2 regions of the Corynebacterium sp. 335C genome follow, and region 1 is predicted to be linked to the other one. Evidence: predicted binding sites of a transcription regulator. Region 1 holds the regulator's gene; the other holds the start of a gene.
The links. Region 1 encodes LexA, which represses DNA repair genes until DNA is damaged. Its sites were predicted from a motif close to CGAACANNTGTTCG; they were not measured.
Positions count from the first base shown of each region.

Region 1 (4,639 bases):
GACTGGGCGCCCTCGCGGTCCTCGACGGAGAACTCCATGGTCTGGAAGGCCTTGGCGGCGACGGCGCCGCCGTGGACGCGGTGGACGGCGCCCTCCGCGTCGAGCTGGGCGAGGTCGCGGCGGATGGTCTCCGCGGTGACCCCGAAGTTCTTCGCCAGCTCCGCCACCATGACGCGCCCCTCGACGGCGGTGAGCGACGCGATCTTCCTCCGGCGTTCCTCGGCGTACATCCTGTTCTCCCTGCCCGGATGCCCGTTCACCCGCGTTCGGCCATGCGGCGCGGGCGGGCGATGTCCGATTGTCGTGCTGTTCCCGCAGGCCGTCCCCGTCGATTATGCCCGAGGATGTGGGTTTGGGGGATGGGGATGTGGGGTTCGGGGGTGGCGGGTTCGGTAGGATTGGGGCATCCGCGCGCGGGCCGGCCGCGCGCCGAACGGAAGGCCGAAGATGGAGAAGACCGTGCTCACCGGCACCGGGGTGGTCCCGGGCGTGGCCTGCGCCCCCGCCGTCCGCGTCCGCCCCCGCCCGGAGCTGCCGGACGACGGCGACCGGATCGCCTCCGACGCCGTGGACGCGGAGGTGGAGCGCTTCCGCGGCGCGGCCGCGGCGGTGTCGGAGCGCCTGGCGACGCGCGCCGGCGAGGTCGAGGGCAACGCCGCCGAGGTGCTGCTGGCGACGTCGAAGCTGACGCTGGACCGCGGATGGCACCGCGCGGCGGTCAAGGAGATGAAGAACCTGGCGACGGCGGAGGTCGCCGTCGTCCGCGCCATCGAGAAGTTCACCGACATGTTCCGCGCCGCCGGCGGCGTGATGGCGGAGCGGTTGACCGACCTGGAGGACATCCGCGACCGCGTGCTCGCGGAGCTGCGGGGCCTGGAGGAGCCGGGGCTGCCGGGCGCGACCGTTCCCTCGGTTCTGCTTGCCGACGATCTCGCCCCGGCCGACACGGCGACGCTCGACCCGTCGGTCTTCGTGGCCCTGGTGACGGTGCTCGGCGGGCCGACGTCGCACACCGCGATCATCGCCCGCCAGCTGGGGGTGCCGTGCATCGTCGCCGTCGGTCCCGCGCTGCGGGAGGTGCCGGTGGGCGAGCGGGTGCTGGTCGACGGCGCCCTCGGCGTCGTGGAGGTCGCCCCGGACGAGGCGGAGGCCGCCGCCCGCGTAGCGGAGGCCGAGGAGGCGGCCAAGCGCATCGCCGCCTGGCGCGGCCCCGCCGCCACCGCCGACGGCCACCGCGTGCAGCTGCTCGCCAACGTCGGCGACGGCAACGCCGCCCGCGTCGCCGCCGAGGGCGGCGTGGCCGAGGGCGTGGGCCTGTTCCGCACGGAGCTGAGCTTCCTGTCCGCGGCCGCGGAGCCGACCGTCAAGGCGCAGGCGGAGCTCTACGCGAAGGTCCTGCGCACCTTCCCCGGGAAGAAGGTCGTGGTGCGCACCCTGGACGCGGGCTCCGACAAGCCGCTGGCGTTCGCGAACCTCGAGTCGGAGGAGAACCCGGCGCTCGGCGTGCGCGGCCTGCGCATCTCCCGCTCCGCGGCGGGCCTGATGGAGCGGCAGCTCACCGCCATCGCCGAGGCCGACGAGGCCGCCGGGCGCGGCGACGACGCCCCGACGTGGGTCATGGCGCCGATGGTCGCGACGCTGGAGGAGGCGCGCTGGTTCGCGGGCCTGTGCCGGGAGCGGGGCCTCACCCCGGGCGCGATGATCGAGGTGCCCGCGGCGGCGTTGATGAGCCACGAGCTGATGAAGGAGCTGGACTTCGTCTCCATCGGCACCAACGACCTCACGCAGTACGCGATGGCCGCCGACCGCCTGTCGCCGCACCTGGCGTACCTCACCGACCCGTGGCAGCCGGCGGTGCTCCGGCTCATCGACATGACCTGCCTGTCCGGCAAGGACGCGGGAACGCCGGTGGGCGTGTGCGGCGAGGCCGCCGCCGATCCGGTCCTGGCCTGCGTCCTGGTCGGCATGGGCGTGTCCTCGCTGTCGGCCGCGTCGACCGCCCTGCCGGGCGTCGGCGCGCAGCTGGCGGAGGTGACGCTGGAGCAGTGCCGGGCCGCCGCCCGCGCCGCCCTCGACGCCCCGGAGGCCGACGGCGCCCGCGCCGCCGCGCGCGAGGCGCTGGGCCTCTGACGCCGGCACCGCGCACGACGACGGGCCCCGGCCCTCCCGACGGGGAGGGCCGGGGCCCGCGGTGCACGGTGCGTCAGTAGCGGCGCAGGAGCGTGACGACGCGCCCCAGGATGATCGCGTCGTCGGCCGGGATCGGCTCGTAGGCGCTGTTGTGGGGGAGCAGGTAGTTGCCGGTGCTGTCCGGGGCCCACTCCTTCACCGTCGCCTCGCTCTCCAGCCCGTCCGGCATGGCGACGACGATGTCGCCGCGCTCCGCGGTCTCCTGCGCGCGGACGACGACGAAGTCGCCGTCGAACATGCCCGCGTCCTCCATCGAATCGCCCTGGACGCGCAGCATGAAGAACTCGTCGCCTGGGCCCAGCAGCTCCGGCGGCATGGCGAACGTGTCCTGCACGTCCTGCTCCGCGGTGATGGGGGAGCCGGCCGCGACGGCCCCGACGAGCGGGACGTAGGTCGGCGGCAGCACGTCGTCGCGCAGCGGCGTCACCGTCGCGGGCACCGGCTCCGGCGCCTCATCGGCCGCCGGCGCCGGGGCGGGCGCGGCCTTCGCGTCCTGCGCTTCCGCCTGGCCCTCCGGCCCGTTCTGCAGCGCGCGGACGTCGACCGCGCGCGGCTTGTGCGGGTCGCGCCGCAGGTAGCCCTTCGTCTCCAGGACCTTGAGCTGGTAGGCGACCGACGAGGTGGAGCTCAGCTCCACGGCGTCGCCGATCTCCCGGATGCTCGGGGCGTAGCCGCGCAGCATCACGGAATTGCGGATGAACTCCAGGATCTTCCGCTGCCGCTCGGTGAGCTGCTCGCGGCCGCCCTTCTTCTTCGGTGCCATGGTCGTCGTCTCGCGCCTTCCGGGTCTCGTCTCGTCGGCTCTCCCGTGAGACTGTACCGCATCCCCGTTCGAAGATGGGTACATCCGTTCGAAAAAATCCCCCCGAACATATGGACGATGTCGGGGCGGGGTGCTATAAATCGAACGTAGCAACGACGTTCGAACAGCCGTTCGTTCGAATCCCGGTCAGGGGACGCCCGGGATGCGGCGGCGGCGACCATGAAGGAGACCATCATGACCTCGACCGTGAACGGCGCACGGCCCACCTCGTCCACCTGGAACGACGGCGCGGTCCGCGCCATCGCGACGCGCCTCGACGCGCCCGCGGGACACGTCCCCGCCTACTCCCACCGTACCGCGGGAACCCGTTCGAACGGGGATGCCCCGTCGGCCCGCGTTCGACGGGACGTTCGACGGGCCGACCGCGCCCGCGGGCGCGCCGGAACCTCCACCAGGCCGCCCGGGGCGAGGGCGGGCGACGCGTCCATCCGTTCGAACGCGCCCCGACGCTCCGTCCGTCCGGCGGAGCGCCCCGCCGGCCGCCCGATCGCCGGCCGTGGCGCGGCGCCCCGCCCGGCGCTGCGCGTGTCCGCGGGCATGCCGGCGGCGGCCCGCCCCGTCGCGGGCATCCGCCGCTCCCTCCGCTCCGTCGCCGCGGCCGCGGGCATCGGCGTCTTCTGCGGCCTCGGCCTCGTGTGGGCCGCGGGCGGGGAGGAGCCGGCGCTGTCGGTGGAGGCCGTGCCGGCCGCCGCCGTCGTCGCCCCGGCCGCGGGCTAGGCCCCGCGGGGGCGGTAGTCTCGGTTCCGTGCACTGCCCCTTCTGCCACCACGACCGGACGCGGGTCGTCGACTCGCGTCTGGTCGACGGCGGCACCACCGTGCGCCGCCGTCGCGAATGCGAGGACTGCGAGCGCCGCTTCACCACGCTCGAGCGCTCCGTCCTCATGGTCGTCAAGCGCGGCGGCGTCGTGGAGGAGTTCTCGCGCGACAAGGTCGTCCGCGGCGTCCGCCGCGCCTGCCAGGGCCGCGACCTGCCCGAGGCGAAGCTCAAGCAGCTCGCCCAGCAGGTGGAGGAGACTCTGCGCGCCAAGGGCACCCCGCGGGTCGACTCGAACGACGTCGGCCTCGCCATCCTCGACCCGCTGCGGGAACTCGACGAGGTCGGCTACCTCCGCTTCGCGTCCGTCTACAAGTCCTTCGAATCCGCCGACGACTTCCAGCGGGAAATCGACCTCCTGCGCCGCGACTGACGTCCGCCGCGGCCGGCCCCGGCGCCGAGCGCCCGGGCCGGCCGCACGTCGGGGCGGCGCATCAGCGCAGCTTCGCGATCTCCTTGCGGATGCGCTGCGGGGACACCGAGCCCGCCGTGCCCAGCCGCTGGGCGAACAGGCTCACCCGCAGCTCCTGGATCCGCCAGCCGATGTCGCGCACCGCCGCCGACTTCCGCCGGCCCTCCGGCAGCTGCTCCAGCCGCGTCTCCAGGGCCTCCGCCACCTCGGCGACCTCGTCCTCCAGATCCGCGTCCCGGTCCGGATCCCGCGCCATGTCCGCCAGCCGGATCTCCATCGCCTCCAGGTAGCGCGGCAGATGCCGCAGATGCGCCCACCCGTGCCGGGCGACCGCGCCCTTCGGCAGCATGAACTCCAGCTGGCCGCGCATGTCGTCGATCGCGGGGCCCTCCCACTCG
Region 1 is NZ_JASTTB010000001.1:329,870-334,508, reverse strand. It holds gene QQS41_RS01470 (DeoR/GlpR family DNA-binding transcription regulator) at 1-230, opposite strand, end outside; gene ptsP (phosphoenolpyruvate--protein phosphotransferase) at 448-2,130, shown strand; gene lexA (transcriptional repressor LexA) at 2,204-2,953, opposite strand; gene QQS41_RS01455 (hypothetical protein) at 3,539-3,730, shown strand; gene nrdR (transcriptional regulator NrdR) at 3,759-4,202, shown strand; gene hrpA (ATP-dependent RNA helicase HrpA) at 4,264-4,639, opposite strand, start outside.

Region 2 (4,639 bases), on a different contig from region 1:
CCCGTGGAGGGCGTCGATGGGGCGGCCCGGCAGCGACTCGTCCTCGGTGAACAGCCACTGCAGCATCTCCTCCGGCGAGTAGCCGCCGTCGTGCAGCAGCGCCAGCACGCCCGGGACGAAGCGGGCGACGGCGCCCTCGCCGAGATCGAGCATCCGCTCCGGCACCTGCGCCACCTCGTCGCGGCGCACCGCGATGAGCTTGCCCTCCTGCAGCAGGGCGTGGACGCGGGTCACCGGCTCGCCGATGCGATCGGCGACGTCCGGCAGGGGCAGGACGGGCTCGGAGGGATCGAGGACGTCGGAGCAGGCCGGGATCTTTCTCATGGCCGCCGATGCTACCGCGCGGGGCGCGGGCGGGGCGCGGGCGGGGCGCGGGCGGGTTGGCGCACGTGTCGGGCGCTCCGCCATACTGGGGGCCGCCACCAGAAGGAGCGATGAGGGATGACTGAACTGCGCGAGGGCGACCTCCTCGACGGCCGCTACCGCATCGGGCCGCGCATCGCCCGCGGCGGGATGTCGGCCGTGCACCGCGCCGTCGACGAGCGCCTCGGGCGGCTCGTCGCCGCCAAGGTGATGGACCCGCGCTTCCACGACGACCGGGCGTTCCGCGTGCGCTTCGAGCGCGAGGCCCGCGCCGTCGCCGGCATGGCCGACGCCAGCCTGGTCAACGTCTTCGACCAGGGCGCCGACGACGCCGGGCACGTCTTCCTCATCATGGAGCTCGTCGACGGCGGCACGCTGCGCGAGCTGCTCCGCGAGCGCGGCCCCATGCCGCCGCACGCCGCGGCCGCCGTCCTGCGGCCCGTGCTGCGCGCGCTGTCGCTGGCGCATTCCCGCGGGCTCGTCCACCGAGACGTCAAGCCCGAGAACGTGCTCATCTCCGACGCCGGGCAGGTCAAGCTCGCCGACTTCGGGCTCGTGCGCGCCGCCGCCGACGCGTCGGTGACGTCGGCGTCGGTCATCGTCGGCACCGTCGCCTACCTGTCCCCCGAGCAGGTCCGCGGCCACGAGGCGGGGCCCGCCTCCGACGTGTACTCCGCCGGCGTGCTGCTGTACGAGATGTTCACCGGCCGCACCCCGTTCCGCGGCGACACGTCGCTCGCCGTCGCCCTGGCGCGGCTGGAGTCCGACGTCCCCGACCCGTCGGAGGCCATCGACGGCGTCCCGCCGGAGTTCGACGCCCTCGTCGCGCGGGCCTGCGCCCGCCGGCCGGAGGACCGCTACGCCGACGCCGCCGAGTTCGCCGCCGACCTCGAGGCCGCCGCCGACGCGCTCGGCCTGCCCGACTTCACGGTGCCCGCGCCCGCCGACTCCGCCGCCCACCGCGCCGCGGAGGAGGCGCGGACGCGTGACGACGGAACGGGCGCGGGCGGCGGCTTCGCGGGCGTGGCGGGGGCCGCGGGGCTCGCGGGCGCGGCCGGCGCGGCCGGGTTCGCGGTCGCCGCGGGCGCGGGCTCCGGTGAGTCCGGCGACGACGGCGCCGACCGAGACCCGTTCGCGCTGGGCGACGGGCTGGACGACGAACCGAACGCCGGCGGAGGCGACCGCGACACGCTCGCGGAGCGCCGCGACGGCCGGGCGTGGTCGAACGTGCCGGAGCCGGACGACGAGCAGGGCACCGCGGTGCTCGGCCGCGTCCCGGAGCCGGGCCTGTTCGGCCCGCACTCCGGGCCGGACGGCGGGTCGGAGACGCGGTTCGACGCGCCGGTGCCCGCCGCCGCCCGCGACGACGGATACGACGACCTGTTCGACGGGCCGGGCGCCGGCGACCGGCCGGACGACTATGACGGCTACGGCGATCCCGACGACCGCGGCGCCGCGCGGCCCGCGAAGGCCGGCGGCCGGGAGCGGACGCGGACGGGGTGCGCGATCTGGCTGATCGTGGCGCTCGTCGCGACGCTCGCGGTGGCGCTGGGCGCCTGGTGGCTGGGTTCCGGCCGCTACGGCGAGGTGCCGACGCTGACCGGGATGTCGCCGAACCAGGCGACGCACACGGTCCGGGAGGCGGGCTTCGAGCCGGCGTCGCGGGACGTGTACGACGACGAGGTGCCGGCGCAGCGCGTCGCGGGCACGGAGCCGGAGGGCGGCAGCCGCGTGGTGCGCGGCGAGGTCGTCACGGTGCTGGTATCGCTGGGCAGGCCGACCGTGCCGGACGTCCCCTCCGGCGCGGACCCCGCGCGGTACGCGCAGCTGCTGAAGGAGCGGACGCTGACGGAGAAGCGGGGCGAGGAGGTGTACTCCGACGACGTGCCCGAGGGGAAGGTCGCCGAGGTCGACCCCGCCGCCGGCACCAGCGTGCGCACCGGCTCCGCCGTGACGGTGCACCTGTCGAAGGGCCCGGCGCCGGTGGCGGTGCCGGACGTCGTCGGGCTGTCGCGCGCCGACGCGGAGAAGGCGCTGGAGCGGGCGGGCCTGTCCGTCGGGTCGGTCGAGGAGAAGTTCGACAAGTCGCGCGATCCGGACGAGGTCATCGCCGTCGACCCGAAGGAGGGCACGGACGTCGAGAAGGGGTCGGCCGTCGCGCTCACCGTCAACAACGGCATCGAGGTGCCGAACCTCGCGGGAAAGACCCGCGAGGAGGCCGAGCGGGCGCTGCGCGAGGCGGGCCTGGCCGTCAAGGAGGTCACGGTCGACGACTCGTCGTCGCGCCCGTCGGGCCAGGTCGAGCGGACGTCGCCGAAGGCCGGCGAGGTCGTCGACCCCGACTCCCCCGGCGTGACGGTCTACGTCTCCGAGACGGTCGAGGTGCCGATGCTCATCGGCCGCACCGTCGACGACGCCCGCCGCGAGGCGGAGGCGCGCGGGCTGCGCATCTCGACACCGGGCGGCGCGAACGGCGGCGACCTAGTCATCACGCAGTCGCCGCGGCCGGGCGCGAGCGCGAAGGAGGACGACGTCGTGGAGGTCCGCACGCTGTAGGCGCGCCGCGCGCATCGCGCGCGGGGTGCGGGTCCGCGGTTCACGCGGACCGCGCGTGACGACGCCCCGGGCGACGCGGCGGGCGTCGTCACGCAGGTCATGGGCGAACGGGTTTTCGACATTATCCGCCATTTCACCTGATGTTCACCATCACACCCTTCCCCCTTTCGAACGCATGAACTAATGTTCGGGGTATCACGGGGACGAGGGGGTGACGTCCATGGCGGATGACGGGGGAACCGGCGGCGACGCGATGCGCGGGGAGCCCGCGGCGTGCGGCGACGAGCTGCGCACGGCCGTCGAGGACTTCGCCCGCGCCGTCGACGTCATGGAGGGCGCCTGGGATCTGCTGGACCGGGAGTCGCGGCGCGGCCTGTACCGGCAGCTCGAGCGGGCGCGGGCGCGGATGGCGCTGGTCGACGCCGCCTACCTGGCTGCGGAGGGCGCCGGGGGCGTCGTCGGCGGCAAGCCGCGGCACATCGCGGACCTCGCCCGCCACGCGCACATCTCCCGCGCGGAGGCGCGGCGGCGGGTGCGGGCCGCGGTCCGGCTGCAGGACGAGGAGACGGTGCCGGCCCACCGCGACCGCGAGGCGCGCAACCTGCTGCCGGAGGTGCGGGCGAAGGTCGCCGACGGCGTCGTCGGCGCGGACGCCCTGGAGATCATCGACAGGGAGCTGGAGAAGCTGCCGGAGAAGGCGGAGGACGTCGTCCGCGTCGCCGACCCGCACATCGCAGCCATCCTCGACGTCGTGGAGGTCGACGACCTCAGGGCGCTCGGCCAGATGCTGCGGACGCTGCTGGGCCTCGACGACCCGTACACCGACGACGACCGGGCGCGAAGGCGGGACATGCACCTGTCGCAGCCCGACGCCGACAACATGCGGAACCTGCGCGGGCGCGTCACCCCGGAGTTCGCCGCCGTGCTGCTGCGGCTGTGGGCGGACCACGCCCGGCCGGGCGGCCTCCTGCCCGAGGGCTCCGACCCCGCCGCCGACGGGCGGTCGGCCGGGCAGCGGCGCTACGACGCGCTGGAGGCCGCCGTCGCCGCCGGGTACGCGCCGGCGCGGCAGGCGGGCGTCATCGCGGAGGCGGAGGCGGCGCAGGAGGCCGCGGAGGCCGCCGCGCGGGCCGCGGCCGCGGAGGAGACCGAGGAAGCGGACGCGAACGCGAGCGCAGGCACCGCCGGCCGCACCGTCCCACGCGACGACGCCCCTCCCCGGCCGCTGCCCTCCGCTCCCCTGCGCCCGGGTCGCGGGGCGGGCACCATCGTCGCGTACATGGGCGTCGACGAGCTCGCGGCGAGGGCCGGGGTGGCGGTGACGGACGTCGGCACGACCATCAGCGTGGAGCAGGCGCTGCGCCGGGCGTCGGCGTCGCAGGTGTTCCTGTCGGTGCTCGACCTGCGCGGCCAGACGATGTGGTTCGGCCGCGCCCGCCGCACCGCCTCCCTCGCCCAGTACCTCGCGCTCGGCGCGGAGGAGGGCATGTCGACCGCGCCCGGCACCGACGCCCCGCCCGCCTGGTGCGACGTCCACCACGTCGACGCGTGGGGCTCGGGCGGCGGCACCGACATCGGCAACCTCACGCTCGTCGACAGGCGCGTCCACGGGCTCGTCGACGACGCGCGGACGGATCCGCGCTTCTGGTGGAGCACCCGCTCCCCCGACCCCGCCGCCGACGGCGGGAAGGTGCGGTGGACGCCGCCGCGCGACGTCGAC
Region 2 is NZ_JASTTB010000002.1:455,793-460,431, reverse strand. It holds gene QQS41_RS08990 (Rv2175c family DNA-binding protein) at 1-324, opposite strand, end outside; gene QQS41_RS08985 (PASTA domain-containing protein) at 442-2,919, shown strand; gene QQS41_RS08980 (HNH endonuclease signature motif containing protein) at 3,140-4,639, shown strand, end outside.
Region 2: a site for LexA is predicted at 3,024-3,037, ahead of QQS41_RS08980 (HNH endonuclease signature motif containing protein). Genes of this name have one in related genera too.